3 regions of the Nocardioides sp. Arc9.136 genome follow, and region 2 is predicted to be linked to each of the others. Evidence: predicted binding sites of a transcription regulator. Region 2 holds the regulator's gene; each other region holds the start of a gene.

The links. Region 2 encodes LexA, which represses DNA repair genes until DNA is damaged. Its sites were predicted from a motif close to TCGAACANNTGTTCGA; they were not measured.
Region 1: the regulator LexA is predicted to act here: its motif matches at 3,285-3,300, upstream of OSR43_RS08070 (DUF6504 family protein).
Region 3: the regulator LexA is predicted to act here: its motif matches at 5,600-5,615, upstream of OSR43_RS13000 (HNH endonuclease signature motif containing protein).

The regions. Positions count from the first base shown of each region.
Region 1 is NZ_CP113431.1:1,655,988-1,665,641, forward strand. Features, by position in the region: gene OSR43_RS08045 (NAD(P)/FAD-dependent oxidoreductase) at 1-1,136, opposite strand, end outside; gene OSR43_RS08050 (DUF4126 domain-containing protein) at 1,154-1,741, opposite strand; gene OSR43_RS08055 (ArsC/Spx/MgsR family protein) at 1,743-2,102, opposite strand; gene OSR43_RS08060 (YbaK/EbsC family protein) at 2,111-2,584, opposite strand; gene OSR43_RS08065 (hypothetical protein) at 2,673-3,122, shown strand; gene OSR43_RS08070 (DUF6504 family protein) at 3,406-3,723, shown strand; gene OSR43_RS08075 (SAV_6107 family HEPN domain-containing protein) at 3,731-4,180, shown strand; gene OSR43_RS08080 (methyltransferase domain-containing protein) at 4,208-4,969, shown strand; gene dinB (DNA polymerase IV) at 5,006-6,280, shown strand; gene OSR43_RS08090 (DUF3040 domain-containing protein) at 6,370-6,828, shown strand; gene OSR43_RS08095 (DUF3488 and transglutaminase-like domain-containing protein) at 7,065-9,440, opposite strand; gene OSR43_RS08100 (DUF58 domain-containing protein) at 9,437-9,654, opposite strand, start outside.
Region 2 is NZ_CP113431.1:825,414-835,067, reverse strand. Features, by position in the region: gene OSR43_RS03960 (hypothetical protein) at 154-939, opposite strand; gene OSR43_RS03955 (mismatch-specific DNA-glycosylase) at 960-1,502, opposite strand; gene OSR43_RS03950 (NupC/NupG family nucleoside CNT transporter) at 1,580-2,857, shown strand; gene OSR43_RS03945 (ATP-binding protein) at 2,882-3,907, opposite strand; gene OSR43_RS03940 (hypothetical protein) at 4,043-4,390, shown strand; gene OSR43_RS03935 (LysM peptidoglycan-binding domain-containing protein) at 4,697-5,053, opposite strand; gene OSR43_RS03930 (SDR family oxidoreductase) at 5,265-6,044, opposite strand; gene lexA (transcriptional repressor LexA) at 6,187-6,909, shown strand; gene OSR43_RS03920 (phosphatase PAP2 family protein) at 7,069-7,893, shown strand; gene OSR43_RS03915 (MXAN_6640 family putative metalloprotease) at 7,969-9,468, shown strand; gene OSR43_RS03910 (alkaline phosphatase) at 9,571-9,654, shown strand, end outside.
Region 3 is NZ_CP113431.1:2,680,527-2,690,180, forward strand. Features, by position in the region: gene OSR43_RS12980 (hypothetical protein) at 1-917, opposite strand, end outside; gene OSR43_RS12985 (hypothetical protein) at 941-1,198, opposite strand; gene gcvT (glycine cleavage system aminomethyltransferase GcvT) at 1,198-2,310, opposite strand; gene OSR43_RS12995 (leucyl aminopeptidase) at 2,350-3,861, shown strand; gene OSR43_RS13000 (HNH endonuclease signature motif containing protein) at 4,279-5,586, opposite strand; gene OSR43_RS13005 (hypothetical protein) at 5,971-6,294, opposite strand; gene lpdA (dihydrolipoyl dehydrogenase) at 6,449-7,828, shown strand; gene sucB (2-oxoglutarate dehydrogenase, E2 component, dihydrolipoamide succinyltransferase) at 7,860-9,654, shown strand, end outside.

The DNA of each region.
Region 1 (9,654 bases), 830 kb from region 2:
AGGGGCGAGCCGTTCCAGGCGTCGACCAGGTCCCGCGGGCTGCGGTCGACCCGGGTGACCATCCCGGCGCGGACGTCGAGGCCCTGCCGGGCGAGCGCGCGCAGCATGTCCTCGGCGAGCCGGCCGCGCCCGTGCACCGTCCAGGCCGAGGCGCCGTCCGGGGCCCGGCCGCCGGTGCGCACGACCAGCAGCGGGTCGCCGTGGAGCACGACCTCGTGCGGCAGGTGGGGCACCTCGCCCTCCAGCCCGAGGTGGGCGACCACCGGGGGGATGGCCGGCATGGTGCGCTCGACGTGCCGGGCGAGGGTCGGCAGCAGGCGGGGGTCGACCGCCACCACCACGACGTCGGCGTCGACCTGGTCGCCGCCCAGGTCGACGGCCACGACCCGGCCCTCGCGCACGACGAGGTCACGGGCGGTGGTCCCGGTCCGCACGGTGACGCCGCGGGTGCCGAGGCGGTCCGCGAGCGCGTCGGCCAGCCGGGCCATGCCGCCCTCGACCGTCCACGCGCCGAAGCGCTGCTCGACGTACGCCGTCACGCCGGCCCAGGCCGGGACGTTGCGCAGGTCGTGGCCCTCGGCGACGGCCGGGTGCCCGGCGACCAGGGCGAGCCGCTCGTCGCGGAAGACCTTGCGGAGCCGGCGGTGCAGGGTCTCCCGGCTGCCCAGCAGGGCGGCGAGCGGGCGGGAGGGGGCGGCCGCCTCCCACGGGACCTCGAGGTACTCGCGGCGGAGCGTCTCCCACGTGTCGGTGTACGACGCGACGTGGTCCACCCAGCGCCGGCCCAGCCCGGGGCCGAGCTCGTCGAAGGCGGCGACCTGCGCCGCACGGGTGGCCGGGACCGTCACGCGGGTGCCGTCGGCGAACCGGTGCTCACGGACCACGTCGAGCGGCACCAGGTCCAGCTCCCGCTCGACCGGCCGCCCGCTCTTGCGGAACAGGTCGCGCACCACCGCGGGCAGCGTGGTCCAGGTCGGCCCGGCGTCCCACGCGAACCCGTCGGCCTCCACCCGGCCGAGCGCGCCGCCCAGCGTGGGGGAGCGCTCGAGCAGCGTCACGTCGTGACCGAGCTTGGCGAGACGCACGGAGGACGCCAGACCGGCGTACCCGCCTCCCACGACCACCACGCGTGCCACGGGTCGACCCTAGGGCGCTACGCCGACACCCCGGCGGGCCGGCCCCGCCAGCGGCGCCAGCCGCGCCGGACCAGCCGCGCCAACAGGTAGAGCGCGACCAGGCCGCCGGCCAGCAGCACCGCGGCGACACCGGCGGCCGCGCGCGGGTGCTCGATCGCGAACCAGACGACCCCCAGCACGGCGACGTCCTCGGTGATGCTCGCGAGGACGTTGCTGACCGGCTCGGGCGAGGTGTTGATCGCCAGCCGGCCACCGGCCTTGGCCAGGTGGGAGAGCAGGGCCGTGCCGCCGCCGACGGTGCCCAGCACCGCCTGGTCCAGCGTGCGCGCGTCGCCCGCGAGGAGCACGCCGACGACGGCGCCGACCGTCGGGCGGATCGCCGTCGAGACCGCGTCCCAGGTGGAGTCGACGTAGGGGATCTTGTCGGCGACGAACTCCATCGCGTAGAGGAACGCCGCGACCACCAGCACGTCCCAGCGGCCGAGCGCGTCGGGGACCTGCTCCAGCCCGCCGACGCGGTCCGCGACGCCGAGGACCAGGACGACGAGGTAGGCGTTGACGCCGCTCGCCCACCCGCTGGAGAACGCGAGCGCCAGCGACTCCACCTCAGCCCCGCTCGATCACACGGCCCAGCGACCCGGGGTCGCGGCCCACGACGGTGGTGCCGTCCGAGGCGGTGAGGATCGGCCGCTGGATCGCGCGCGGGTGGGCGGCGAGCGCCCGGAGCCAGGCGTCACGGCTCGCGGGCTCGCGCGGCAGGTCGATCCCGGCCTCCCGGGTCTCCTTCGGCCGGGCGACGTCCCACGGCTCCAGCCCCAGCCGGTCCACCACCGCACGCAGCTCCTCGGGCGTCGGCGGGTCGTCGAGGTAGCGGCGCACGGTGTAGTCGACGCCGGCCGCGTCCAGCTCGGCGACGGCGGTGCGGCACTTCGTGCACGCGGGGTTCAGCCAGATCTCGATGCCCATCGCGCTCCTCACTCCACGTCGATCTCGGTCGCGCCGGTCAGCGCCTGCAGCTCGTCGTACGTCGTCGAGAACACCGCGGCGGGGTGGCCCGCCGCCGCCCAGACCACGGGGTGCCGGCGCAGCCAGCGGTCCTGGTAGGTCGGCACCGGCGCGGGGTGGCCGATGGGGGAGACACCACCGATCACCTGGCCGGTGGCGGCGCGGACCAGCTCCGCGCTCGCGCGCCGCAGACGCGGCACGCCGACGGTCGCGGCCACCTTGGCGGTGTCGACCCGGTGCGCCCCCGAGGTCAGCACGAGCACGGGCTCGCCCTCGGCCTCGAACACCAGGCTGTTGGCGATGGCACCGACCTCGCAGCCGAGCGCCTCGGCGGCCAGTGCCGCGGTGTGGACGGAGTCGGGCAGAATGACGACGTCGCCCGTGCCCCCGCGGCGTGCGTGCTCCTCGCGGAAGCGTGTGATCGAGGGGTGCTCGGTCGTCATGGCGCGACCCTAGGGCACCAGCACCGGTCCGCGCCCGGCCCGCACGGCCAGCCCGTCCGCACGCGCCCGTCCCGCCCGAGGAGCCCGCATGACAGCCCAGCCCACGTCGGTCCGTCGCGCGGTGCAGCTGCTCCTCGTGCTGCTCGGCCTGGCCGTCCTGGTGGCGGTGCTCACCGTCGTGCTGCGCGACGACCTCCTCGACTCCTGGTCCGCGGGCCACCCGGTCGACGCCGACATCGAGCAGCCCGCCTTCGTCCCGGTCGCGGTGGTGCTCCTCATCGTGTTCGTGGGTCTGGTCGCCACCCTGGTGCCGTTCCTGCGCGGCGGCGCCAACTGGGCCCGCCACTCCCTCGCGCTGGTCGTGCTGATGGCCGCGATCGCGACCCTGGCCGGGCTGCGCACCGAGCCGCCGCTGCCCTTCGTGCTCGCCGCGGTGGTCTCCCTCGTGGTCGACGCGGCACTGCTGTACCTCCTCTGGAGCCCCGAGACCTCGCGCTTCGTGCGCGGGAGCCGCGCGCCCGCCGACACGCACGTCTGACCCGCCGCGCGGGAAGCCCTCCCGGCAGCTCGCTCGAGCCCGGCCGCAGCCCGGCCGCAGCCCGGCCGCAGCCCGGCCGGAGCCCGGCCGGAGCCGGCACGGCCCCGGCCCCACCGGCGGGTCTTGACGACCTGTCGGTGGTGAGGTGTACCTTCGTCGTGTTCGAACATCTGTTCGAACGACCGGCGGGGGCGACCTCGACCCCCGTCCCCGCCGGGTCGCGATGTCCGGGGTCGTGGGGTCGACGGAGCCGGGCGCGAGCCCGAGGAGCGAGGCGAGAGTGGTGCGGTACGACGACCCCGTCGAGGTGCGGACCGGGGAGGGCGGGCTCGACGGCCCGCCGGGGGAGGCGCAGGCGGCGCGGGGCGGTCCCGCGCAGTTCCTCTGGCGCGGCCGGCTGTGGAAGGTGCGCGAGGTGCTGGAGCGGCGGAGCCAGGAGCTCCCGCGCCGCGAGCTGTGGCGGGTCGCCGCCGGCCGCGGACGGCTCGACCAGGCGGCCGGGGCGGACGACCTCGCCGGCGGCGGGGTCTTCGAGCTGGCCCACGACCTGCGAGCGGGCCGGTGGCAGCTCGTCGCCGCCGGCGCCCGTGCGGGGGAGTGAGGCTGTCGTGCCGTCCCCCCTGGAGCAGCCCAACCCCTACGCCCTGCCGGCGACCACCCACGCCTACCTGGCCCGGTCCGCGGAGTCGCTGAGCGAGGCGATCGCCGCGACCGAGGTCACCGAGCGCTACGCCCACGCCCACGTCGCCGCGCTCCGCGCAGCCGCCGCCCTGCTGGCGGCCCGCGCCCGGCCGGCGCCGGCCCGGCGGCGCCCCCAGAAGAACGCCTGGGTGCTGCTGACCGAGGTCGCTCCCGAGCTGGAAGAGTGGGCGCGGTTCTTCGCGGCCGGTGCCGCGAAGCGGGCGGCGGCCGAGGCCGGCTCGCGCCGCGCCGTGACCGAGCGGGAGGCCGACGACCTCGTGCGCGACTCCGACCGGTTCCTCGCCGTGGTCGAGCAGGCGCTCGGGCTGGTGCCGCACGCGCCGGTCCAGGTGCACGTCGTGCGCCGGGTGGGGTGAGCACCCGGTGGCCCTAGGCTGGGCGCCATGCCCGTCACCGAGCGTCCCGGCGACCGACCCAGCGAGCGGGACCGCCCCAGCGAGCGGCGCGGAGCCGCGCGCACGGCGGTCGTCTGGTCGGCGTTGCGCCCGGTGCTCGGCAGCGGCCCGCTCGACGTGCTGGACATCGGCGGCGGCACCGGCGGCTTCGCCGTCCGCGTCGCCGAGCAGGGCCACCGGGTCACGGTGGTCGACCCCAGTCCCGACGCCCTGGCCTCGCTCGGCCGACGTGCCCGCGAGCTCGGGGTGGAGGTGGCGGCCCAGCAGGGCGACCTCTCGACCCTGGTCGACGTCACCGGCGCCGACGCCGCCGACGTCGTGCTCTGCCACGGTGTCCTCGAGGTCGTCGAGGACCCCGCGGCCGCGCTGCGGAGCCTGCGTGCCGTGCTGCGGCGCGGGGGCACGCTCAGCCTGCTCGTCGCCCAGCGGCACGCCGCGGTCGTGGCGCGGGCGATGGCCGGCCACTTCCAGCAGGCCCTGGCCATGCTCGACGAGGGCGCGACGACCGGCGCCCCGGCCAGCCGGTCCGGGAGCCGGTTCACCCGCGACGAGGTCGGTGCCCTGCTCGAGGACGCCGGCTTCGAGGTGGCCTCGGTCCACGGCGTCCGCGTCTTCGCCGACCTCGTGCCCGGCTCGTTGCTGGACCTCGAGCCCGGCGCCGCGGGCGCGCTCGTCGACCTCGAGCAGGCCGTCGCGGCCCGCCCGGAGTACCTCCCGCTCGCCACACAGCTGCACCTGCTCGCTCGCTGACGGCCGCCGGCCGGCTCCCGCGCGGGCCGGAGCGCGGTGAGCGGGACGGTGGGCGGACCCGCCGGCGGCGGCGCCGCCGGGGACGACCGGTCGTGGGACTGCCCGATCCTCCACGTCGACATGGACGCGTTCTTCGCCTCGGTGGCGCTCCGGGACCGGCCCGACCTCCAGGACGTCCCGGCCGCGGTCGGTGGCGGCCACCGCGGCGTGGTCCTCTCGGCCAACTACGCCGCCCGCGCCTACGGCGTGCGCGGCGGGATGCCGGGGGTGCGTGCACGGCGCCTCTGCCCGCAACTGGTGTCGGTGCCCGGCGACCACGCGGCGTTCTCGTCGGTCTCCACGGCACTGCGCGAGATCTTCCGGCGGGTCACGCCGCTGGTGGAGATGGCCTCGCTCGACGAGGCGTTCCTCGACGTGCGCGGGTCGACGCGGCTGCTCGGCTCGCCGCGGACGATCGCGGAGCTGGTCCGGGCGACGGTGCAGGAGGAGCAGCGCATCACCTGCTCCGCCGGCGTCGCCCCGACGGTCTCGGTGGCCAAGCTGGCCAGCCGCCGGGCCAAGCCCGACGGTGTGGTCGTGGTGCCGCCGGAGGAGGTCGTCGACTTCCTGCACGGCCTCGACGTCGGTGAGCTCTACGGCGTGGGCGACAGCACCGCCCGCAAGCTCCGGCGGATCGGCCTCACCACGGTCCGCCAGCTCGCCCACGCACCCTTCGAGGAGGTACGTGGCGCCGTCGGGACGGCGGCCGCTCGCCAGCTGCAGGTGCTCGCTTGGGGTCGCGACCGCTCGCAGCTCCACGAGCGGCGCGGCCCCCAGGAGCCGGACCGCTCGATGGGCGCCCAGCGGACGTTCGCCCGGGACCTGACCGCCCGTGCGGACGTCCTGCGCGAGGTGCTCGCCCTGGCGGAGAGGGTCACGCGGCGGCTGCGCGCCGGCGGGGTGGCCGGACGCACGGTGGTGCTCACCGTCCGCTACACCGACTTCACCACCCTCACCCGGTCCAAGGCGCTGCCGGAGCCGACCGACGTCACCCAGGAGGTGTACGTCGCGGCCGTCGCGCTGCACGACGCGCTGCGCCAGGGTCGCTCCGGTGGCCGGGCCGGAGCGGCGCTGCGCCTGGTCGGGGTGCGGGTCGAGGGTCTCGTGCCGAGCACGCGGGTCCAGCGCCAGCGCGTGCTCGGGGAGCGCGAGCACGGGTGGTCCGACGTCGACCGGGCGGCCGACCGGGCGGGCGCCCGGTTCGGCAGCGGAGCGGTGCGCCCGGCCACCCTGCTGCCGGGCGCGGACCGGGCGAGGCGAGCAAAATCCTGAGGCGCCTACCGTGTTGCGGACGGCCTGCCTAGACTTGCTCCACGGCCCACGCAGGGACGTATTCGGCTCGTGAGACCAGTGGAGGACCGGTGCCACTCTCGGAAGAGGAGCTGCGACTGCTCGAGCAGATGGAGCGCGCACTCTCGGAGGAGGATCCGAAGTTCGCCTCCACACTGCGCGGGACGTCGCTGCGACGCTCGGCGCGACGTCGCGCGATCCTCGCCGGGGCCGGCTTCGTGGTCGGGGTCGCCGTCCTGATGACCGGTGCGGTCAGCCAGGTCGCGCTCGTCGGGGTCGTCGGGTTCGTCATCATGCTCGGCTCCGCGACCGTCGCCCTCACCGCGATGCGCGGACAGGCCGCAGCAGCGGCCGCCGCCCCCACGGACCCGCGGCAGGCGGCCCACCCCTCGCGCGGCTTCACCGTCATCGACGGCGGCCGCAAGGGACGCTCCGGTCGCACCCGCCGCTCGCGCCGCACGTCCGGCTCCTTCATGGAGCGCATGGAGCAGCGGTGGCGCCACCGTCGGGAGCAGAACGGCGGCTTCTGAGCCGCACGCTCCCCGGGTCATTGACCCGGTGAGCAGGACCTCCGGGCGACCGGGTGGGCCGGACCCTGTGCGTCCCCGGCGCCCGCGTCCGGTGCCGCGGCTGCAGCGGCTGCCTTCCGCGCGACCCGTGCGCCGCCCACGTCGCGTCGGCGGGAGCGACGTCGGGCCCCCGCCCCCGTCCCGGTCGCCCGTCCCGGTCGCCCGCACCGGGTCCCGGGCCGTCGCCCGAGCGCCGCTCAGCTGGTGACGTGGTCGACCACGGCGCCGTACCGCGCGCCGCCCGCACCGGCGCCGGGGGAGCCGGTCGCCGGGGTGCTCCGCACGAGCACCGACCGGGGGAACCAGGTGGCGAGGCGACGCGCCCGTCGCGGTGCCCCGTCGCGCAGCGCCTCGGTCACGGTCTCGACCTCGGCGCGGAGCGCACCGGTCGCGTCCGCGCCGCGCGGGGAGTAGCGCAGCACCTCCAGCGCAGCCACCATCCGGTCGAGGGCACGGACGGCGTCCGGGGCGAGAGAGGGTCCTCGGGGCGGGGGCTCCGCGGTGTGCTCACCGGCCGGGGCACCGAGGTGCTGGGCCACCCAGTCGCCGGTCTGCCGAGGGGTCCGGGAGTACGGCCACGCGAGCCCGAGGTCCAGGGCGGTGTCGCGCACCTCGTCCCACGCCGGTTCGGGGCCGGCCGACAGGCGACGGTCCCTGCGCCGGGTCCGGACGGCACGCGGCACGAGCGCCAGTGCGAGAAGGAGGCCTCCGCCGACGCCGCCGCCGAGGACCGGCAGCAGCCAGGCCCGGTCGTCCTGGTCCGCGGCGGCGTCGTCGACCTGGTCCTCCTCGGTGGCGTCCGCGCGCTGCTCCTGGGCGCGGTCGGCCTGGCGGGGGGCCGGGCCGATGCTCGAGTCGGGGACCTGGGGGTCCGGCGCCTGGACGTCCTGGCGGGTCCACGTCGGCGCGCCCTGGGTCCGGGCGGCCGGCGTGGGCTCGAAGCGGACCCAGCCGCTGCCGGCGAAGAACAGCTCCGGCCAGGCGTGGAGGTCGTGCGCGCTGAACTCCCAGGTGTCCCGCCCGACGCTCTTGGGACCCAGGAAGCCCACTGCGACGCGGGCGGGGATGCCCACCAGCCGGGCCAGGACCGCCATGGAGGCGGCGTACTGCTCGCAGTAGCCCCGGCGACCCTCCGGGCTCAGGAAGGAGGCGAGGTCGCCGCTGCTCGTGCCCGCGTCCGCGCTCGTGTCGTACACGAAGCCACCGGTCTCGCGGAACCAGCGCTGCAGGGCCACCGCCTTCTCGTAGCGAGTGCTGGCCTCGCGGGTGACCTGCACCGCCAGGTCGCGGACCTCCGTCGGGAGGTCGGCCGGGACGTCGGTGTAGGTGCTCGGCACCGAGACGCCGGCGGCCGGCGCGCGGGCCATGTCGGTGGCGTCGTAGGAGAGCTCGAGGCCCGTCATCTGGTAGCTGAGGCCCGCGGAGTCCAGGTCGTCGTCGGCCGCGATGAAGTCGCGGGTCTCGGTGTCGTAGCGCCAGTCGCCGACCGCCTGGACCCGGCTGCTCGTCGTCCACGTCGGGAGCCAATCGGACTTGAAGGTCTCGTAGACGTCGACGTCGTAGTCGTAGGCGCGGCGCCCGAGCGCGGGGTCGACGCCCTGCAGCGGCGGCAGCGCGCCGTCGGCGGCGTTCCCCTCCGGGACCTTGCGGTTGCCGGCGCTCCAGGTCTCGCCGTTGAAGGAGGTGAGCGCGGTGGTCCGCAGGTACGACGGGTCGGGGTCGTCGGTGGTCAGTCGCAGCAGCGGCTCGTCGGGGCCCAGGACCAGGTCCTGCTTGAGGTCGGCGAGCGGGTTGGTCAGCGTGATGTCGTCGTCGCCCCCGGGGCCCGCGCCGAAGTCGACCAGCCGCAGGTCGAGGGTGGGGACCGCGAGCGGCACCGCGACGGCGAGCGCGGTCGCGACCCCGCCGATGGCCCCGGCCGTCCTGCGGGCCCGGCCGGTGCGGACGTCGAAGCCCAGCGGGTGCTGGTCGCCCAGGGCACGACCCCAGCGCGTGACCCGCTCGCTCTCGTGCAGGTAGAGCACGAGCAGGAAGCCGGCGGCGGTCAGCACGAACACCCATCCGGAGAGCTCGCCGCCGATGACGCTGACCGGGACGCTGTAGATCGTGAGCAGCGGCAGGCCGGCCAGCGAGACGCGGCGCAGCGTGGACACCAGCACGTCGACCAGCAGGAAGCAGCCGAGGCCGCCGGCGAGGAGCAGGGGATCGACGGGCGGCACGTCGCCCGGCACCGGAGGCGCGTACTGGTTCGCGCTGTCGACGGCGCCGCGGAGAGCCGCGTCGAGCTCGACCCACCCGGGACCGAGCGGCACGGGGTAGCCGGTGATCGACAGGCTGGTGACGACACCGCCGGTGAGCACCTGGAGCAGGACGACCAACGGGCGCGGCACGCGGGCCCAGCGGGCCAGGGCGCCGGTGGCCGCGACGACGAGGCCGATGACGGCGAGCGGGCCGAGGTAGCGGCCCGGGACCTCGGTGAAGGGACGCCACGACATCGTCGCGACCCACGTGGTCGCCGCAGCGGCCAGCGAGATCGCCAGCGTGGTGCGCAGGTTCGCGCGACGGGTGCTCATCCGACGACCTCCTGGGCGGCTGCCTGCGACGCCGTGGCCTCGTGGGCCGCGACGTGGGGGACGGTGTCGGGTCCCCGGACGGCCGAGCCCTGGCCGGCGGCCGAGCCCAGCTCCTGCCAGACCGACTCGAGCCGGTCCCGCGGGCCGAGCGCGGTCGCGCGCCAGCCCTGCTGCACCAGCACGGGGACCGACGCCCCGGGAGCACTGGACCGGT
Region 2 (9,654 bases):
AGATGTGGATAACTACATCCGTGTAAGTACTAGATGTGGTGGAACCGTACGCCGGGGTGGAGCGGGGCGCAACCTGATCGGCGTGTCTCGCCGGAAGTCCGTGGGGACCGGTCCGGACCACTCCGCGTACCCGCAGGTCAGACGGCTGCACGGTCACCCGGCGACAGGCGCGGTCGCTTCCGCGGCGGCGTGCTCGGTGGCGTCGTACCGGAGCCGGAGGGTGCGCCCGCCGGTGCGCTCGGCCACCACCTCGAGGGTGTTTGGCAGGGAGGCCCGCTTGCCCGTGGTCAGGTCGCGGGCCACGACGCTCCCCCGGCGACACGGCACGGCGCTCCCCCCGAAGCCGTAGCCGCCGTCCTCGTCGCTCGCCTCCACCGCCAGGCTCCACCTGGTCCCGGGGCGGCAGTGGACGTGCGCCCGCGTGAGCCGCCTCCGCGGCCCCGGCGTGGCGACGACGACGCCGGTGCGGCGGTCGCCGACCACGACGAGGTCGTCGGCCTCGGAGTACGCCACCGAGCAGGCGCCGCCGCTCGGCGCCCCGAGGTCGAGCACGCCACCGATGCCGGAGCCGTCCACCTCGAAGGTCGTCTCGAACCCGTGCCGGCGGGCCCGCACCGACACGCGCGTGTCGTTCGTGTCGTCGACGCCCACCTCGAGCAGGTGCTCACCGCGCCAGCGCCCGTTCGCGATCCCGCGCGCCCGGACCGTCACCGTGGTGGTCTCCGGCCCGACGTCCTGGCGCAGGACGACCCGACCGTGCCGGACGCAGTCGCCGCGGACGGTGACGGTGCGCTCAGTCACGGTGCGCTCGGTGGCGGTGCGCTCGGTGGCGGCGGGGGACGTCGGGTCACCGGGCGCGGCGGTCGCCGCGGGGGCGGCGGTGGCGGTGGTGCCGGCGAGCAGGAGGGCGAGGGCGGCGAGGCGGGCGGAGCGGCTCATAGGTCCATCCTGCGCCCCGCTCAGCCCGGCGACGAGCCGTCCGACGAGCCACCCGGGACGCCGCAGATCATCGCCAGGTCGCGCCACCACGAGAGCCGGTTGGGGCGGCCGTCGTAGTCGCGGCGCTGGTTGGCGCCCGACGGCCCCGGGAGCACGAACACCTGGGCCGGACCGACGTACCAGTCCTGGACGCCGAGGTGCGGGCGACCGCGACGGCCCAGCGCCTTCGAGGCCTCGTGGGCGGCGCCCTTGCCGGTGATTGCCAGCCACTCCGGCTCCCACTGCTCCACCTGCTCGACGAGCCGGTCGATCTCCACCCAGCGCGGGTCCCAGTGCCCGACGAGGTCGGTGAGGCCGAGCGCGGTGCCGGCGACCGGCTCGGCGAGGAGGCGGTCCTCGTGCGGGGCGAGCTCGCGCGGGGTGAAGCCGGCCAGGTGGAGCGACTGCCAGAAGCTGTTGCCCGGGCCCTCGTAGTAGTGGTCGCGGTGCTTGGTGCTGGCCGCACCGGCCAGGCCGCAGAAGACCGCGACCGGCTCGGGCGCCACGATCGGCGGGAGGACCATCACCACGCGCGGCCGGTGACCAGGCCGTCGACCGGGCACACGTTCCGAGCAGGTCCCCCGCGGGCACCGGCGTCGACATGGACGCTCTGCGCGGGCTGCTCGGCCTGGTCGTGCTGGTGCTGGTGGCCGTGGCCTTCTCCAAGCACCGGCGCGGGATCTCCTGGCGCACGGTCGGGGTCGCCCTGGCCCTCCAGGTCGCCTTCGCAGCACTGGTGCTGCGGTGGGGGCCCGGCGAGCGGGCGCTGGACTGGCTCTCGGACCGGGTGGCCGCGCTCATCGGGTACGCCGAGGAGGGCACGGCCTTCGTCTTCGGCCCGCTGACCGAGGTCGGCGAGGAGGGCGAGACGGTCTTCGCGCTGTCGGTGCTGCCGGTGATCGTGTTCCTCGGCGCGCTGGTCGGGTTGCTGTACTACCTGCGGGTCGTGCAGTGGGCGACGTACGTCGTCGGCGGCGCGCTGTCCTGGCTGCTGCGGGTGAGCAAGGTGGAGTCGCTGTACGCCGGCACGGTGGTCTTCCTCGGCCAGAGCGAGGCGCCGCTGATGATCGCGCCGTACCTCCGCTCGCTGCGCAAGGGCCAGCTCTTCACCGTGATGGCCGCCGGGTTCGCCGCGGCGGCCGGCTCGACGCTCGTGGGCTACTCCCTGCTCGGCGCGCCGCTGGAGTACCTCCTGGCCGCGACCGTGATGAACGCTCCCGCCGCCCTGCTGATGGCCAAGATCATGTGGCCCGACAGCACGCCGGACGAGCCGTTCGAGGCCGCCCGCGCGGGGGACGACCGGGAGGTTCCCGACCTCGACGAGCTCGACGTGCGCAGCGTGCGCGACACCGAGTCCCGCAACGCCATCGACGCCCTCGGCCGCGGCGCGATCGCCGGCGGCCGGATCGCGGTGACGGTGGGCGCGCTGCTGATCGCCTTCATCGCCCTGATCGCGCTGGCCAACGGCATCCTGGGCGCGGTCGGCGGTTGGTTCGGCGCCGAAGGGCTGACCTTCGAGAAGATCCTCGGCTGGGCGCTCGCGCCGCTGGCCTGGCTGCTGGGCGTGCCGTGGTCGGAGGCGGTCGACGCGGGCTCGTGGATCGGTCAGAAGACCGTGCTCAACGAGTTCGTGGCGTACGCCGACTTCGGCCCGCAGGTCGACTCGCTCTCGCCGGTGACCGTCGCGGTGGTGACCTTCGCGCTGGCCGGCTTCGCCAACATCTCCTCGATCGCCATCCAGATCGGCACCATCGGCTCGCTCGCGCCCGAGCGCCGCTCGGCCGTCGCGGAGCTGGGCCTGCGGGCACTCCTGGCCGGCAGCCTCGCCAACCTGTCCAACGCCGCCATCGCGGGCGTGGTCATCGGCATCGGGACCTAGCGGCCCGACGCGGCGCGAACGGCCTCAGCCGGCGGCGACCGCGTCGGTGCGGGCGTAGGTGCCGAGCTCGAGGGTGAACCAGACGGTGGTGCCGGTGACGTCGCGCTCGGATCCCCACCGCTGGGAGAGGGCGTCGACCAGCTGCAGGCCGCGGCCGTAGACGCGCAGCGGGTCGAGGTCCTCGGAGGGGTGCGGCTCGCCGCCGACGGCGGGCTTGCCGAGGCCGCCGAGGTCGCGGACGGTCACCGTCAGCACGCCGTCGTCCAGCACGACCCGCAGCTCCGATGCCGTGCCCGCGTGGACGACCGCGTTGGTCACCAGCTCCGAGAGGCACAGCTGCGCGTCGTCGACCGGCTCGTCGTCGACGCCCCAGGCGCGTAGGTGCTCGCGGAGGAACCGCCGCGCGGCGCCCGTCGCCCGCGGGTCGCCCTCGAGCAGCACGCTGGTGGTCAGCGCGCCCTCCGGGATCGCCGGCTCCTCGGGCACCGCGTCGGAGCCCTGGCGCCCGGAGACCAGCCGGACCCGGCGTACGGCGTCCGAGGCGCGGCGGGCCAGCTCGGTGAGCGCGGCGACCCGCGCGGCGTCGAGCGCCTCGGCGTCGGAGAACCAGACCAGCAGGCCACCGATCGGCGAGCCGGTCCCCGGCAGCGGCACGGCCGCCAGCGCCCGCACCTCGCGCTCGCGCTGGGCCTCCAGCAGTGCGACGTACCGACCGGTGAAGTCCTCGAGCCGCCCGTGCACCGCCTCACCGGTCCGCACGACGGTGGTCAGCGGTACGTCGTCGTAGGCGTCGATGTGGCACCAGCGCAGGTCCGCGGGGTCGGCTGCCGCCGCGCTGTCGACGAAGCGCAGCCGGCGACCACCGCCCTCGCTCAGCGCCAGGGCGGCGCGCTGCACCCCGTCGTGGGCCCCGACCCGGGCCAGGACCGACCGGGCGACGTCGTCGACGTCGTGGGCCTGCGGGAGCGCTCCGTCCGGGTGGTACGACTGCGGAGTCGACGCACCGGGAGCTCCACCCGGCGCCGACGACGTCCCCACTTCGCCCTGCACGAGGCACAGCGTAAAGCCTCCGAGCCGATCCGGCTCGGCACGATCACCGCGTCGCGCCCGACGGGCCGGAACCGGGGGCCGACGACCTGCGGGTCGACTGCACCCGGCCGCCACCGATCAGCGATGATGTGCCACGTGGCGACGGGCAAGCGGGCGGGCGCACGGCGGGGCGACAAGCGCCGTGCCGGTTTCTCCCCGCGCCTGGCCCTCCTCGCCCTCGGCATCACCCTCCTGGTGGTCGCCTGGGGCTACCTGGTCTACGCCGCGATCGACTTCGGCGCGACCGCGCGTGGCGGCGAGTCCGGCGCGTGGGCCTTCCTCGCCCTGGCCTCGGTCGGTGCCGTCGCCTGCCTGTTCGTCGGACTGATGCTCGTCGCCCGACTGCTCCGCGAGCTCGGCATCACCTCTCCCCCGGCCTCCCGCGAGCCGCGGTCGGAGCAGCAGCAGCCCGCCGCTCCCGGCGGGCGGCGCGCCGCTCGCTGACCCGCTCGCCGAGCCGCTCCCGGGACGGGTCGAGCCTGCTCGATCTTGTTGAGTGGGCGTCGTCGAGCGGTCCCGGCGGGCGACATTTCATCGGCCGGCCGCTGAACCTGTCGGTTGGCCGATGAAGTTTCAGCGGCCATCCGGGAGCTTCATCGGCTGGCCGCTGAAACTTCCGCGGCCGCGCCGGCGAGCGCGTCCGGAGACGCCGCAGGGGCGGGGCCGCGAACGGCCCCGCCCCTGTCTTCCCCGGATCGCCAGCCGGGGTCGAAGCGGCTGGCGACGTCTGTGTCGGTGCTGGCGAGTGCCTTACTGCACCGGGACGATGAGGCGCTGGCCCGCGGCGAGCACCGCGGAGTCGAGGGCGTTCAGCCGCTCGATGTGGGTCATCATCTCGCGCACCTCGCCGTCCTCGGCGAGGTCGGCGGCGATCCCCCACAGGGTCTGGCCGGTGCCGACCATCACCACGCGGGTCGGCTCGGGGGTGCCGGCCTCGTCGGTGGCCACCGAGCCTGCCGCGATGGCCAGGCCGAGGCCGAGCACGATCGCGAGCGCCAGGAGGAACACCACGAGCCGGCCCCGGCGGGTGAGCCGCACCTGGCCGGAGCGGCGGGTGCTGCCGGTCGTGCGCGGCAGGGCGGTGGGGGTGGCGGTGATGGTGCTCATGGGGACCTCCTGGGGAAGTGGCGGTCAGCCTCGGGTCGTGTCGATCTCGGTCTGAGCAGATGTCTAACCGCGGCCACCGACAGTGGCTGGCCCGGTTGACGATCGAGCAGACGTTCGATCGAACATGTGTACGACCGTAGAGCACGTGTTCGAACAGTTCAAGGACCTGGGCGAACAAATGTTCGAAGGAACCGACCCGCCTCCCCGGCGACTACCGCAGCCGGCGCCTGCCCTGGGCCGCGAAGACCGCGAGCGCCGGCCCGGACACCGAGGGGGCGAGCTGGCCGACGCGCATCGCGGCACCACGCCACCCGGGGAGGGTCCGCAGGACCCGGCGGGACCCGACCAGGTCGACGGCCGCCTGCGCGGTCTCCGCCACGCCCAGCATCCGGCCTCCCGAGGCGACGAGCTGCTTGCCCATCCCGTCCTCGCGCATCGCGGCGACCATGTCGGTGGCCACGCCGTCGGGGCACAGGGCGTGCACCCGCACACCCCGCGGCGCCTCGAGGGCGACCGAGGAGGCGAGCGAGACGACCGCGGCCTTGGTCGCGGCGTACAGGGAGAGGCCGGGGACGGGACCCAGGCCCGAGAGGGACGCGGTGAGGACCAGGTCGCCGCCGCGCGGGCCGAACGCGGCGAGCGCCGCGCGGGTGCTCCAGACGGCGCCGAGCAGGTTGACCTCGACGAGGCGGCGGACCTGCTCGTCGGTCAGGTCCGCGAGCTTCCCGTCGTCACCCACGCCGGCGTTGGCGAACCACGCCACGAGCGCGCCGTGCCGCGCGGCCGCCTCGGCAGCGGCGGTGTGCGAGGCGGCGTCGCGGACGTCCTGGCCGAGGCCCTCGGCGGCGCCGATCTCGGCCGCGGTGCGCGCCGCGCCCTCGGCGTCGATGTCGGTGACCACGACGCGGTGCCCGCGCGCGACCATGAGCTCGGCGATACCGCGGCCGATGCCGCGGGCCGCTCCGGTGACGACACAGCTGGTGGGTTCCATGCACGCATCCAAGCAGCGGCCCGGGCCGGGCGCCCACCGCGCGACACACCTTCGAACAGGTGTTTGAACACGGCCCGCGGAGGCTCTACCGTGCTGCCAGCAGCACCCCTCGTCCTCGCGCATCCCGGAAGGCACTCCACCCATGGCGAAGAACCCCGGTCCCAAGGTCTCCGAGCTGCCCGACGGCGCACCCGACGTGACCGGCCTGACCCCTCGTCAGACCCGGATCCTCGCCCACATCCGCGACAGCATCGAGGGCCGCGGCTACCCGCCGAGCATGCGCGAGATCGGCGACGCGGTGGGCCTGACCAGCTCCTCGAGCGTGGCCCACCAGCTCAAGGTCCTCGAGGAGAAGGGCTTCCTCAAGCGCGACCCGCACCGCCCGCGGGCGCTCGAGGTGTTCCTGCCCGAGGTGATGGCGGCACGGCGCGCGATGTCCAGCGGTGAGGAGGCCTCGGTCGACGAGACGGGCGTGGGCGACGTGCTGCCCGAGGCGCAGTACGTCCCGATGGTCGGCCGGATCGCGGCCGGCGGCCCGATCCTCGCCGAGGAGCGCGTCGAGGACGTCTTCCCGCTGCCCAAGCAGCTGGTCGGCGACGGCCAGCTGTTCCTGCTCGAGGTCGCCGGCGACTCGATGGTCGACGCCGCGATCTGCAACGGCGACTACGTCGTCATCCGGCAGCAGCCGACGGCGAACAACGGCGAGATCGTGGCCGCGATGATCGACGGCGAGGCGACGGTGAAGACCTTCCAGCGCAAGGACGGCCAGGTGTGGCTGCTGCCGCACAACGCGGCGTACGACCCCATCGACGGCACGCACGCGACCATCCTGGGCAAGGTCACCGCGGTCCTGCGGCGCGTCTGAGCGCACCGCCGGTCCCGGGCCCTACCGGACCGCGGCGCGGCTGATCGGGGAGAAAGGGCCCGGTCGGGTGGCGCCTCACCCCCAAGAATGGGCAAACGGGGGGCGACTCGGGGGTAAGCCGGATGCTTCTCGGGGGTGGGATACGGCAATGTTGGAGCCGTGAGTCTCCCCAGCAGCACCACGAGGCACCCGCGCCTGCGGCGTGGCGTGGCCGAGCTGGCGCTCATCCTGACCCTCTACGTCGTCTACAGCGGGTCCCGGCTGTTCGCCGACGACGCCCTGGGCCCCGCGCTCACCCGGGCACGCGAGCTGCTCGACGTGGAGCGGCTCATCGGCCTGCACTGGGAGGCCTCCCTCAACCAGTTCTTCGTCGACACGCGGGTCCTCGGCCTGCTCTCCAGCTACTGGTACGCCACCGCCCACTACGTGGTCACCGCGATCGCGCTGGTGTGGCTCTACCGCCTCGGCGAGCGGCGCTACGTGCCGGCCCGGCGCGCACTGGTGGCGGCCACCCTGATCGGCCTGGCGCTCTACCTCCTGCTGCCGACCGCTCCCCCACGCTTCGTCGACGGGTACGTCGACGTCCTGTCCCTGCACGCGGCCGACGGCTGGTGGGGGTCCGAGGCATCGGCGCCCAAGGGCCTGGGCGGGCTGACGAACCAGCTCGCGGCCTTCCCCTCCCTGCACGCCGGCTGGGCGCTGTGGGTGGCGGTGGTCGTCCAGCAGCACGCCCGCCGCCACTGGGTCCGCGGCCTGGGCTGGGCCCACGCCCTCATCACCGCGGTCGTCATCGTCGGCACCGGCAACCACTGGGTCCTCGACGCCCTCGCCGGGTGGCTGGTGATCGGCCTGGGGTTCCTGGTCTCGGCACGGCTGGGCCGGCTCGTGGAGCGCCGGCGTGAGCGACCGGACCCCGCGCCGGCCGCCCCGGAGAAGATGGTCCCGACGGGCCATGCGGAGCAGCACGAACCTGCGGTTGGCTGAGCGCTGACCTCGGGACCTCCGGGGAGCGCCCCGGTCGGTGACCCCCGGGCACCGCCGAGCATCCCCGGAGAACTCATGCGTCGCGCACGTCCCCTGGCCGCCCTCGCCCTCGTCCTCGCGACCGGGCTGTCCACGCTCACGGGGGTCACCACCGCCACCGCTGAGGCCCCGGACGGGCGCCCGGACGCCGAGCGCGCGGGGGCGCAGGACTCCTCCGCCCTCCTCGCCCCGGGCACCGTCACCGCCGCGCGCAGCCTCGCCGCCGCGCGGTCCGCCCTGGCCGGGGACGGCCGGGACGCCACCGAGGCCCTGCGGCAGCTGCGCATGGCGCGGCCGGCGCTGGCGCCCGCCGACCGGGCCGCGGCCGGCCGCCTGCTGGCCCGCCCGGCGCAGGACAGGAAGAAGTGCACGGTGGTGTGCGTCCACTGGCGCACGAGCGGCAGGCACCGGGCGAGCGCGTCGTGGGCCAGGAAGGTCCTCGCCACGGCCGGCAGCGTGCACCGCACCTTCGTCGGCGCCGGCTACCGGGCGCCGAAGCGCGACGGCAGGGCCGGTGGCAACGCCAAGACCGACATGTACGTCCAGGACCTCGCCGGTGGTCTCTACGGCTACTGCACCAGCGACCAGCGCACGCGGGCGGAGGACGTGTGGGCCTTCTGCGTCGTCGACAACGACTACCGCGGCTTCCCCACCGGCACCCCGCTGCAGAACCTCCAGGTGACCGTCGGGCACGAGTACTTCCACGCCGTCCAGTTCGGCTACGACTCCTACGAGGACCAGTGGCTCCTCGAGGGCACCGCGGCCTGGGTGGAGGACGAGCTGTTCGACGACGTCGACGACAACCGGCAGTACCTCGCCGCCAGCCCGCTGTCCGACCCCGCCCGCCCCATGGACCGTGGCGGCGACGACGGCTTCCACTACGGCACCTGGCTGTTCTTCCGCCACCTCAGCGAGCGGCTCGACCAGCGCGCGGGCACCCTGCCGACGGTCGTCCGCGACATCTGGCGCCAGGCCGACGCCCGCGCCGGCGCACCCGACCTCAGCTCGGTCGACGCCGTCGCCGCGGTCCTCGAGGACCGCGGCCCCCGGCTCCCCGTCGCCTTCGCCCAGTTCGCGACCGGCAACCGCCGCCCGGCCCAGGCCTACGACGAGGGCAGCGCCGCGGAGTACCGGCCGGCACCGCTCGCGAGGTCGGCGACGGCGGCCACCGGTGGCGCGGCCGTCTCCTGGAGGACCGAGCTGGCGCACCTGAGCAGCGCGACCCTCGAGGTGCGGACCCAGCCGTCCGCGACCGGTGTGCGCGTGGAGGTCGACCTGCCCGCGGGCGGCGCCACCCGCGCGGTGGCGACGCTCGTGGGCACCGACGGTGCCGCGGAGAGCCGCCTGGTCGAGCTCGACGCCTCGGGGAACGGCGCGGTCACCGCCTCGTTCCGCGCCGGGACCGTCGCCTCGGTCGAGGTGACCGTCGCGAACGCCGACATCCGCTACGAGTGCTGGAAGCGCACCGACTACGCCTGCCAGGGCACCCCGCTCGGCGACGGGCAGGCCACGGCGGTGCGCGTCTCGGCCAGCTGAGCCGCCGGCCGCCCGGCGACGCCGCGGCGTACGCCGCCTGAACAGGTGGTGCACACCCGCGCACACCCATCACGCCGGGCGCCGATCGTCGTTGGATGAGGCGTGACCACGACCCAGCCCGGCCGGCCGACCCCCGTCAGCACCCTCGGCCGCCGCACCGTCGTCGCCACCGGGGCCGCCGGCCTC
Region 3 (9,654 bases), 1.9 Mb from region 2:
AGCGTGTGCCGGCCGACGTCGCGCCCGGCCGCCAGGTCGTGGAGGACGACGTCGTGCTCCGGCTCCACCCAGGCGACCAGCGCCGCCCCCGGCTCGACGGCGAGCCCGCTGCCCGGCACCTGGCGCCCGAGGACGGTCCGGCCGCCGTCGGACCGCACGTGCACGACGCGGTGGTCCTCGTCGGTCACCACCGCGCCGTCCGGGACCTCCACCAGGTCGATGACGCCCGGGAGCTCCACGGACGTCCGCGGCAGGTGCAGCACGCCGTCGGCCCACCACGCGAGCGGTGCCGGGTTCGCCTCCCTCCGCACCGTCACGGCCGGGAGCCGCTCCTCCCGGTCCGGGTCGGGCGGGTCGCCCCGGACCACACCGAGGACGTACGTCGCGGCGACGAGGAGCGCGAGGACGGCCGCCCCGGCGGCCAGCCACCGGCCGGTCCGCGGCGGGCGAAGCCGCGTGGGGAGCGAGTCCGCCGGTGGCGGGCCACCGACGAGCAGGTCGGCGGCGGCACGCCGTACCTCCTCCTCCAGGGCGGGGTCCGCCGGCACGGCACCGGTCCCGACGAGCGCGCTCACCACGGTCTGCTCGCGCTCGGCGCCGGGCAGCGCGCCCAGGCGCCGACCCACGCGATCGAGGTCCTCGGACGCGGCGGTCTCGACGGCGGGTGCCTCGACGGCGGCCGCCGCGTCGGGCTGGTGCCGCCGCGCGTCGGCCCAGGTGGCGAGCAGCACCTCGACGACCTCGGCGTCGAGGTCGGCGGCCGTGCGCAGCGCCCGCCAGTCCCGACGGGCGCGTCCCAGGGCGACCGCAGCGACCTGCTCGGCCACCGGCCGGGGCGCGCCCAGCAGCAGGACGACCCGGACGAGCGTGGTCCAGCGCGCAGCGAGGTAGTCCGGGAAGTCGTCGGCCGCGCGCATCGGTCCTCCCGGTCGCCCCGGTGCTAGGGGTGCAGGGACATCGGGCCGTAGACCCGGCGGTCGAGCTCGAAGAGGGTGACCGCGTCGACGCCGTGGGCGGCCAGCTCGGCGAAGACCTCACCGACCCACGACTCCGCGTCGGACTGGTTGGTGAAGCGCTCGGCCCCGAGCTCCCCGGCCACGCTGACCTCCTCGCCCGCGGCGTTCTCGAGCCGCCAGAACCAGGGCCGCTCGGTCGGCGGCGGGGTGCGGAACGTGGTGGGCTGCTCGGGGAGGTTCATCAGCTGCTCCGGACGTTGGTGCGCACGAACGGCGGCTTGGTGAGCTGGAAGATCTCGCGGCGGCCGCGGACGTCGACGCCCACCTCGGCCTCGGGGTCGACGAACGACGGCAGGAGCGCCATCCCGATCCCGGTGCGCAGCGTCGGGGAGAAGGTGCCCGAGGTGACCTCGCCGAGCAGCACGTCGCGGGTCAAGGAGACGCTCATGTGCGGGCGCGGGATGCCCCGGCCGGTGGCGACCAGCCCGCGCAGCACCCGCTTGGGCCCGGCCTCGCGCTCGGCGAGCAGCACGTCGCGACCCCAGAACGCCGGCTTCGACCAGCCGACGGCCCAGCCCAGGCGCGCCTCGTTGGGGGTGACGTCGAGGGAGATGTCCTGGCCGTGCAGCGGGTAGCCCATCTCGGTGCGCAGGGTGTCGCGCGACCCGAGGCCGCAGGCGAGCATGCCGTGCGGCTCGCCGGCGGCCAGGAGCGCGTCCCACAGGGCGACGGCGACACCCGCGGGGGCGATCAGCTCGTAGCCGCGCTCGCCGGTGTAGCCGGTGCGGCAGACCACGACCTCGGCGTCGGCGAACGGCGCCACCACGAACGACATGTAGTCGTGGCCGGCCGGCAGGCCCACCCCGGCGAGCACCTCGTCGGAGAGTGGCCCCTGCACGGCCAGCACGGCGTGGTCGCGGTGCTGGTCCTCGACGGTCACGCCGTCCGTCGCCTCCGCGGCGAGCCGGCGGACCACCTCGGCGGTGTTCGCGGCGTTCGGGACGAGCAGGACGTGCTCGTCGTCGTGGAGGTAGACGATCAGGTCGTCGACGATCCCGCCGGTCGCGTCGTCGCAGCACAGCGTGTACTGCGCCTGGCCCGGCGCGATCCGGCCGAGGTCGTTGGTCAGGGTGGCGTTCACGTACGCCGCGGCGCCCGGCCCGGAGACGAGCGCCTTGCCGAGGTGGCTGACGTCGAAGACGCCGACCGCCTCGCGCACGGCGGTGTGCTCCTTGACCGTGCCGGCGGCGTACTCCAGGGGCATCGACCAGCCGCCGAACTCGGCCATCTTGGCGCCGAGGGCGACGTGACGGTCGTGGATCGGTGACCGCAGCAGGGTGGGGTCCTCAGCCATGCCCGGAACCTACCGCAGCGTCTGTCTATCCTTCCTCGGGTGACGTCGTACACGCTCCGGAACGCCAGCCCTGCCAAGACCAAGACCGACGCGGTGGTGGTCGGTGTCCTCCAGGGCGGGGACGGGCCCGAGCTCGCCGACGGCGGCGCCGACGTCGCCAAGGCCTACGGCCGCAAGCTGCGGCCGCTGCTGTCCACGCTCGGTGTCACCGGCAAGGCCGGCGAGGTCGTCAAGGTGCCGACCGGCGACGCCGTCGCGAGCCCGCTGCTGGTGCTGGTCGGCCTGGGCAAGGACACGACGCCCGCCGGCGTGCGCCGTGCCGCCGGCGCCGCCGCCCGCGCGGTCACCAACGCCGCCTCGATCGCGCTCGCGCTCCCGGCCGGGACGCCCGAGCTCGTGCGTGCCGTGGTCGAGGGCCACCAGCTGGGCGGCTACTCCTTCACGGCGTACAAGAAGGACGCCAAGGACCCCCACGACTCCGCGCCCGCCGAGGTCGTCGTGCTGACCGCCGCCGCGCGGCGCAAGGAGGCCACGTCCGCCCTCGAGGAGGCGCAGGTCGTGGCGGCCGCCGTCGCCGCCACCCGCGACTGGGTCAACACGCCTCCCGGCGACCTGCGCCCGCCGGCGTTCGCCGACGCGGTGGTCGCCGCCACCAAGGCCGCGACCAAGGGCCGGGGCACCCCCAAGATCGGGATCACCGTCCACGACGAGGCGTCGCTCGCCGAGCTCGGCTGCGGCGGCCTCCTGGGCGTCGGCGCCGGCTCGGACGCGCCGCCGCGCCTGGTCGAGCTGACCTACTCCCCCCGCGGCGCCAAGCACCACCTCGGGCTCGTGGGCAAGGGCATCACGTTCGACTCCGGCGGCCTGTCGATCAAGCCGGCCCAGGGCATGCACGAGATGAAGTCCGACATGGCCGGTGCCGCCGCCGTCGTCCAGGCCACCCTCGCGATCGCCGCGCTCGGCCTGCCGATCCGCGTCAGCACGTTCGTGCCGATGGCCGAGAACATGGTATCCGGCGGCGCGACCCGCCCCGGCGACGTGCTGCGGATCTACGGCGGCACGACCGTCGAGGTGCTCAACACCGACGCCGAGGGGCGCCTGGTGCTCGCCGACGCGATCGTCCGGGCCACCGAGCAGCAGCCCGACACCATCCTCGACGTCGCCACGCTCACCGGCCACATGGTCGTCGCCCTCGGGGACAAGGTCGCCGGCGTGATGGGCAGCGAGACCGTCGTCCAGGACGTGCTCGACGCGGCGGTCGTCGCCGGCGAGGAGTTCTGGCCGATGCCGATCCCCGAGCACATGCGCGAGCGGATCACCTCCAGCAAGATCGCCGACCTCGCCCAGCACGACTGGATCCGCTGGGGCGGTGGGCTGTACGCCGCCGCGTTCCTCCGCGAGTTCACCGCGGGCCTCCCCTGGGCCCACCTCGACATCGCCGGCCCCGCCTTCGCCTCCGGCGGGCCCTCGGGCCACGTCACCTCCGGCGGCACCGGCGTCGCCGTGGCCACGCTGGTCGACTACGCCCGGGCGGTCGCTGCGAAGGGCTGACCTGGCCGGGCGGGCTCGATCCTGCAGCGCCTCGGCGGGCGAGTCGGTGCCGGTCCGCCGCAGGTAGTCGACCTGGGAACGACTCGAGACCCCGGTCGACGTACACCCGACCGGGCCTCGTCTCGACCCCCATCCGCGCCACGAACGCAGGCCACAGGCCCTCCGGCACCAGGTCGGGCTCGGACGTGAGCGTCACCTCGGTCCCGATCCCGGCCGCACGGACGTCGTCCGCCGCGTCCTCGGCGTCCGCGACCCGCTCGTACGACCTGGCCCGCTCATGGGTGCGACCGTCTGCAGCGATCCACCTGACCACCCAGGCGTACGTGGTGCGCTCGTCCGGCATGGGTCCATCGTGCCCGTGACGACGTGCCTGTGCCCCGCCGGTTGGTTGCTCCGGCGGGGCGTGGGGCGGGGTGGCTACTGGTCGGGCGGGTCGGTGGTCTCGTGGGTGCCGTGGGTGCCGTGGGTGCCTCGGTGGTCGACCCGGTAGGTCATCCCTGTGGGGCTGCGCCAGAGGTAGGTCCCTGGTTGGGGTGTGTGTTGGTGCCAGCCGGTGTGGGTCTTGGCGCGGTGGTGGCGCCTGCACAGGGGTGCGATGTTCTCGGTGGCGGTGGGCCCGCCCTTGTTGTGGGGGATGACGTGGTCGTCGTCGACCTTGCTGGTGGTGTGGGCGGGGCGGGTGCACCAGGGGAAGACGCAGTGGTGGTCTCGCAGCCTCGTCTGGACGCTGAGGCGGTCGGGGACCTCGTAGGCCTCGACGTGGATGCGTTCGTTCAGGTCGATGACGGGCTTGATGGTGATGTGTGCGCCGTCGCGGGCGGCGCGGGTGCACCACTCGGCGAGCTGGGTGGTGAGCACGAACCCCCTCGTGGCCTCGACCCGGGTGATGCCGTCGAGTTCACCATCTGCCTTCTGGTGGACGTGGACGACGAGGGGTGTGGGGTCGGTGTCGAACTGCAGCTGGAGCTGGCGCCGGGCCATGTCGCCGGCGGCCATCGCCCGCCGTGCGCCTTCGGCTTCGGTTGAGCCGAGCTGGGCGAGGCGGGCGGCGCCCTTGGTGATCGCGTCGTCGAGGTCGAGGGCGTCGGCGAGGTCGAGGGTGCCCCAGATGTCGACGTGGCCGTCGTAGGAGACCTGTCGGGTCTGGATGGTGAAGTGGCGGGCTTCGGTGCGTTCGTACCGGACCCGTTCGGCTTCCTCGGGGTCGAACCGGACCAGTGCTTCGTCGAGGAGCCGGTCGAGCGCGGCGGGGCCGATGGTGGCAGCGACGGGGGCGACGTGGGTGTCCACGAACCCCGCACCGGCCTTCGGGAGGTGCAGGGTGCGCCGGGCGATGGACCGCGCTTTCCACGCGGGGAGGGCGAGGTTGGTGACCTTCGCCCACACCCGCGGGAGGCGGTAGCGCAGCTCGAGGGCCTCGGCGAGGTAGGCGCGGCCGGCGTCCTCGGACTTCCCGAGCGCGGCGGCGAACTCGATGACGGCGAACTCGCTCACCAACGGTGCACCGTCCCCGGCGAGGCCGATGGCTTTGTCGCCGAACCCCTTCAGCGTCGACCACGCCGAGGCGGTGCCGACTGATTCGGCGGGGTGCATGACGCACCACTGGACCGCGGCTTGGAGGAGTTCGGCTTCGGCGGCGTTCGCGGCGCGTTGGCTGGCCCGGGCGAGGCGCAGCACGTCGGCTGGGGTGTCCAGCGGGTGCTCGAGGGTCGCGGTGAGGGCCATGGCCTCATTCTACTCGCACGTGTGTTCGAATGAAAGGTCCATGTGCAGGGGTTGTGGACGACCACCGCGACCCCCGACCCGTCGAGTTCCCGCGGGCCGAAGGTCGGCTGGCGGGGGTCTCGACGACGCTCGCCGGGGCTCGCTGCTCGACCAGCAGTGCGCCGGCGACGGCGCGGGACCCACGGCGTACTCCGTCCTCTAGTTGCCTCCACCGCGACCACCCACGACCCGCAGGCCGCAGGTCGGCTGCCAGGGGTCTCGACGACGCTCGCCGGGGCTCGCTGCTCGACCAGCAGTGCGCGGGTCTCGACGACGCTCGCCAGGGCTCGCTGCTCGACGAGCAGTGCAGTCTCGACGACGCTCGCTGCTCGACCGGCGACGGACCTACAGGCCCTGCTGCTTGCGGCGGCGGTTGTAGTCGCGCATGCGCTGCGGGACGCCGACGACGGCGGCGTCGTAGGAGGGGACGCGGTGGTCGTTGCAGAAGCGGTGGGCCCACTCGACCGAGGGCACGCGACGACGGGTCCACTCACCGTCGTGGGCGACGAGCAGGAGGGTCACGTCGCTGACGGCGGTGCGGGGCTCGACGAACCCCTCGACACCGCGTCGTTCCTGGACCCAGGTGCGCAGGTGCTGCTCGTCCACCTTGTCCGACGCGCGCACCCGCGTCGAACCGGTGCGCGCCGCGTCGCCCGCGGGCTTGCTCATCCGCGGGCCGCGTCGGAATCGGTCGGTCCATGCCATGGCACCAGTCTGCCGGGAGCCACGCGACCCGGTGTGGACACGCCCGGGAAGGGTGCAAAGATGGTCGGGCGCTCCTCTGCGATCCAGAGGGGCCGAGGCCGACAAGGGAAGGACCACGGTGGCCGACGCCGACTACGACGTACTCATCCTCGGTGCGGGTTCCGGCGGCTACGCGTGCGCCCTCCGCGCCGCCCAGCTCGGGCTCACCGTCGGTCTCGTCGAGAAGGGCAAGGTCGGCGGCACCTGCCTCCACGTCGGCTGCATCCCCACCAAGGCGCTGCTGCACGCCGCCGAGGTCGCCGACAGCGCGCGGGACTCCGAGCAGTTCGGCGTCCGCGCGACGCTCGAGGGCATCGACATGGCCGGCGTGAACTCCTACAAGGACGGGGTCGTCAGCCGGCTCTTCAAGGGCCTCACCGGCCTGGTCAAGAGCCGCGGCATCACCGTCATCGAGGGCGAGGGTCGCCTGACCGGCCCCAAGCAGGTCACCGTCGACGGTCGCACCTACTCCGGTCGCAGCGTCGTGCTGGCCTCCGGGTCCCACTCGCGCAGCCTCCCCGGCCTCGAGGTCGACGGCGAGCGCGTCCTGACCTCCGAGCACGCCCTGCGCCTGGACCGCGTCCCCCGCAGCGTCGTCGTGCTCGGCGGCGGGGTGATCGGCTGCGAGTTCGCCAGCGTGTGGCGCAGCTTCGGCGCCGAGGTCACCATCGTCGAGGCCCTCCCCCGGCTGGTCGCGGCCGAGGACGAGGCCAGCTCCAAGGCGCTCGAGCGGGCGTTCCGGAAGCGCGGCATCGTCTTCCGCACCGGCACCCGGTTCGAGTCGGTCGAGCGCACCGACGACGGCGTCGCCGTGACCGTCGAGGGCGGCGACCGGATCGAGGCCGAGCTGATGCTCGTCGCCGTCGGCCGCGGCCCCGTCACCGACGGCCTGGGGTACGACGAGCAGGGCATCGCCCTGGACCGCGGCTTCGTGGTCATCGACGAGCGCTGCCGCACGAACGTCGAGGGCGTGTACGCCGTGGGCGACATCGTCCCCGGCCTGCAGCTGGCCCACCGGGGCTTCCAGCAGGGCATCTTCGTCGCCGAGGACATCGCCGGGCTCGACCCGCGGCCCGTCGACGAGACCGCGATCCCCCGCGTCACCTACTCCCACCCCGAGCTGGCCTCCGTCGGGCTCGACGAGCGCACGGCCGCGGAGAAGTACGGCGCCGACGGCATCGAGACCGTGACCTACGACCTCGGTGGCAACGGCAAGAGCCAGATCCTCAAGACCCAGGGGTTCGTCAAGCTCGTCCGCCGCACCGACGGACCCGTCGTCGGCATCCACCTGGTCGGCGACCGCGTCGGCGAGCTCGTCGGCGAGGCTCAGCTCATCTACGGCTGGGAGGGGTACCCGGAGGACGTCGCTCCGCTCGTCCACGCCCACCCCACGCAGAACGAGGCGCTGGGCGAGGCCCACCTCGCCCTCGCCGGCAAGCCCCTGCACGCGCACTCCTGACCACCGCAACCACCGAAGAGCGAAGGAACTCATGGCCACCGAAGTCAACCTCCCGGCCCTCGGGGAATCCGTCACCGAAGGCACCGTCACCCGCTGGCTGAAGGCCGTGGGTGACTCGGTCGCCGTCGACGAGCCGCTGCTCGAGGTCTCGACCGACAAGGTCGACACCGAGATCCCCTCCCCCGTCGCGGGCACCCTGCTCGAGATCAAGGCGCAGGAGGACGACACCGTCGAGGTCGGTGCCGTGCTCGCGGTCATCGGTGACGAGGGTGAGTCCGCCGGCGACGCGTCCGGCTCCGCCGAGCCCGAGGCGCAGCCCAAGGACGAGGAGCAGGCCGAGAAGAAGGCCGAGCAGGAGCAGGAGATCGCCGAGGAGACCGGCGACCTGCCCCCGGGCGACGAGACCCCCGAGGCCGAGAAGTCCTCCGGCTCCGAGCAGCCCGCCGCCTCCTCCGGCGGCAACGGCGGTGGCAGTGGCGGCGGCAGTGGTACGCCGGTCGTGCTGCCCGCCCTGGGCGAGTCGGTCACCGAGGGCACCGTGACCCGCTGGCTGAAGTCGGTCGGCGACGACGTCGCCGTCGACGAGCCGCTCCTGGAGGTCTCGACCGACAAGGTCGACACCGAGATCCCCTCGCCGGTCGCGGGCACCCTGCTCGAGATCAAGGCCGAGGAGGACGAGACCGTCGAGGTGGGCGCCGAGCTGGCGATCATCGGCGACAAGGGCGCCGCCCCGCAGAGCGCTCCCGAGCCGACCCCCGAGCCGGCGCAGGCCGCCGAGCCGAGCCCGGCCCAGGAGGAGACCAAGCCGACCCAGCCCACCGACGAGGGCGAGGCCGCGACCGAGCAGCCCGAGCCCGAGAAGGACCACCAGCCGGCCGCCGAGACCGCGCCCGCCCCGAGCTCGCAGTCGCCGAGCACCGGTGAGCGCTCCGCGTCCGACGACTCCGGGAACAAGGGCGGGGACCAGGAGCAGGCCCGCTCGGAGAAGACCGCCGACGGTGCCGGCTACGTGACCCCGCTGGTCCGCAAGCTCGCCGCGCAGCACGACGTCGACCTGTCGACCGTCGAGGGCACCGGCGTCGGCGGCCGCATCCGCAAGCAGGACGTCCTCGACGCCGCGAAGGCCAAGGAGGCACCGGCTCCGGCCGCCCAGCCCGCCGCCCCGGCCGCGTCCACCTCGTCGGCCTCGTCGGCCCGGCAGGCCCCGTCGGTCAGCCCCTCGCCGCTGCGCGGGACGACCGAGAAGATCAGCCGGCTGCGCAAGATCATCGCCGAGCGCATGGTCGACTCGCTGCAGACCGGCGCGCAGCTCACGCAGGTCATCGAGGTCGACGTCACCAACATCGCGCGGCTGCGCGACTCGGTGAAGGGCGACTTCCAGGCGCGCGAGGGCGTCAAGCTGTCGTACCTGCCGTTCTTCGCCAAGGCGGCGATCGACGCGCTCAAGCAGCACCCGAAGCTGAACGCCGGCATCGACACCGACGCCGGCGAGATCACCTACTACGACCGCGAGAACCTCGCGATCGCGGTGGACACCGAGAAGGGCCTGATCACCCCGGTGATCAAGGACGCGGGCGACCTGTCGATCGCGGGCCTGGCCAAGAAGATCGCGGACGTCGCGCAGCGCACCCGGACCAACAAGATCGGTCCCGACGAGTTGTCCGGCGGCACCTTCACGATCACCAACCTCGGCAGCGTGGGCGCCCTGTGGGACACCCCGATCATCAACAAGCCGCAGGTCGCGATCCTCGGTCCGGGCGCGGTCGTCAAGCGGCCCGTCGTGATCGATGACCCGAACCTCGGCGAGACGATCGCGGTGCGCCACA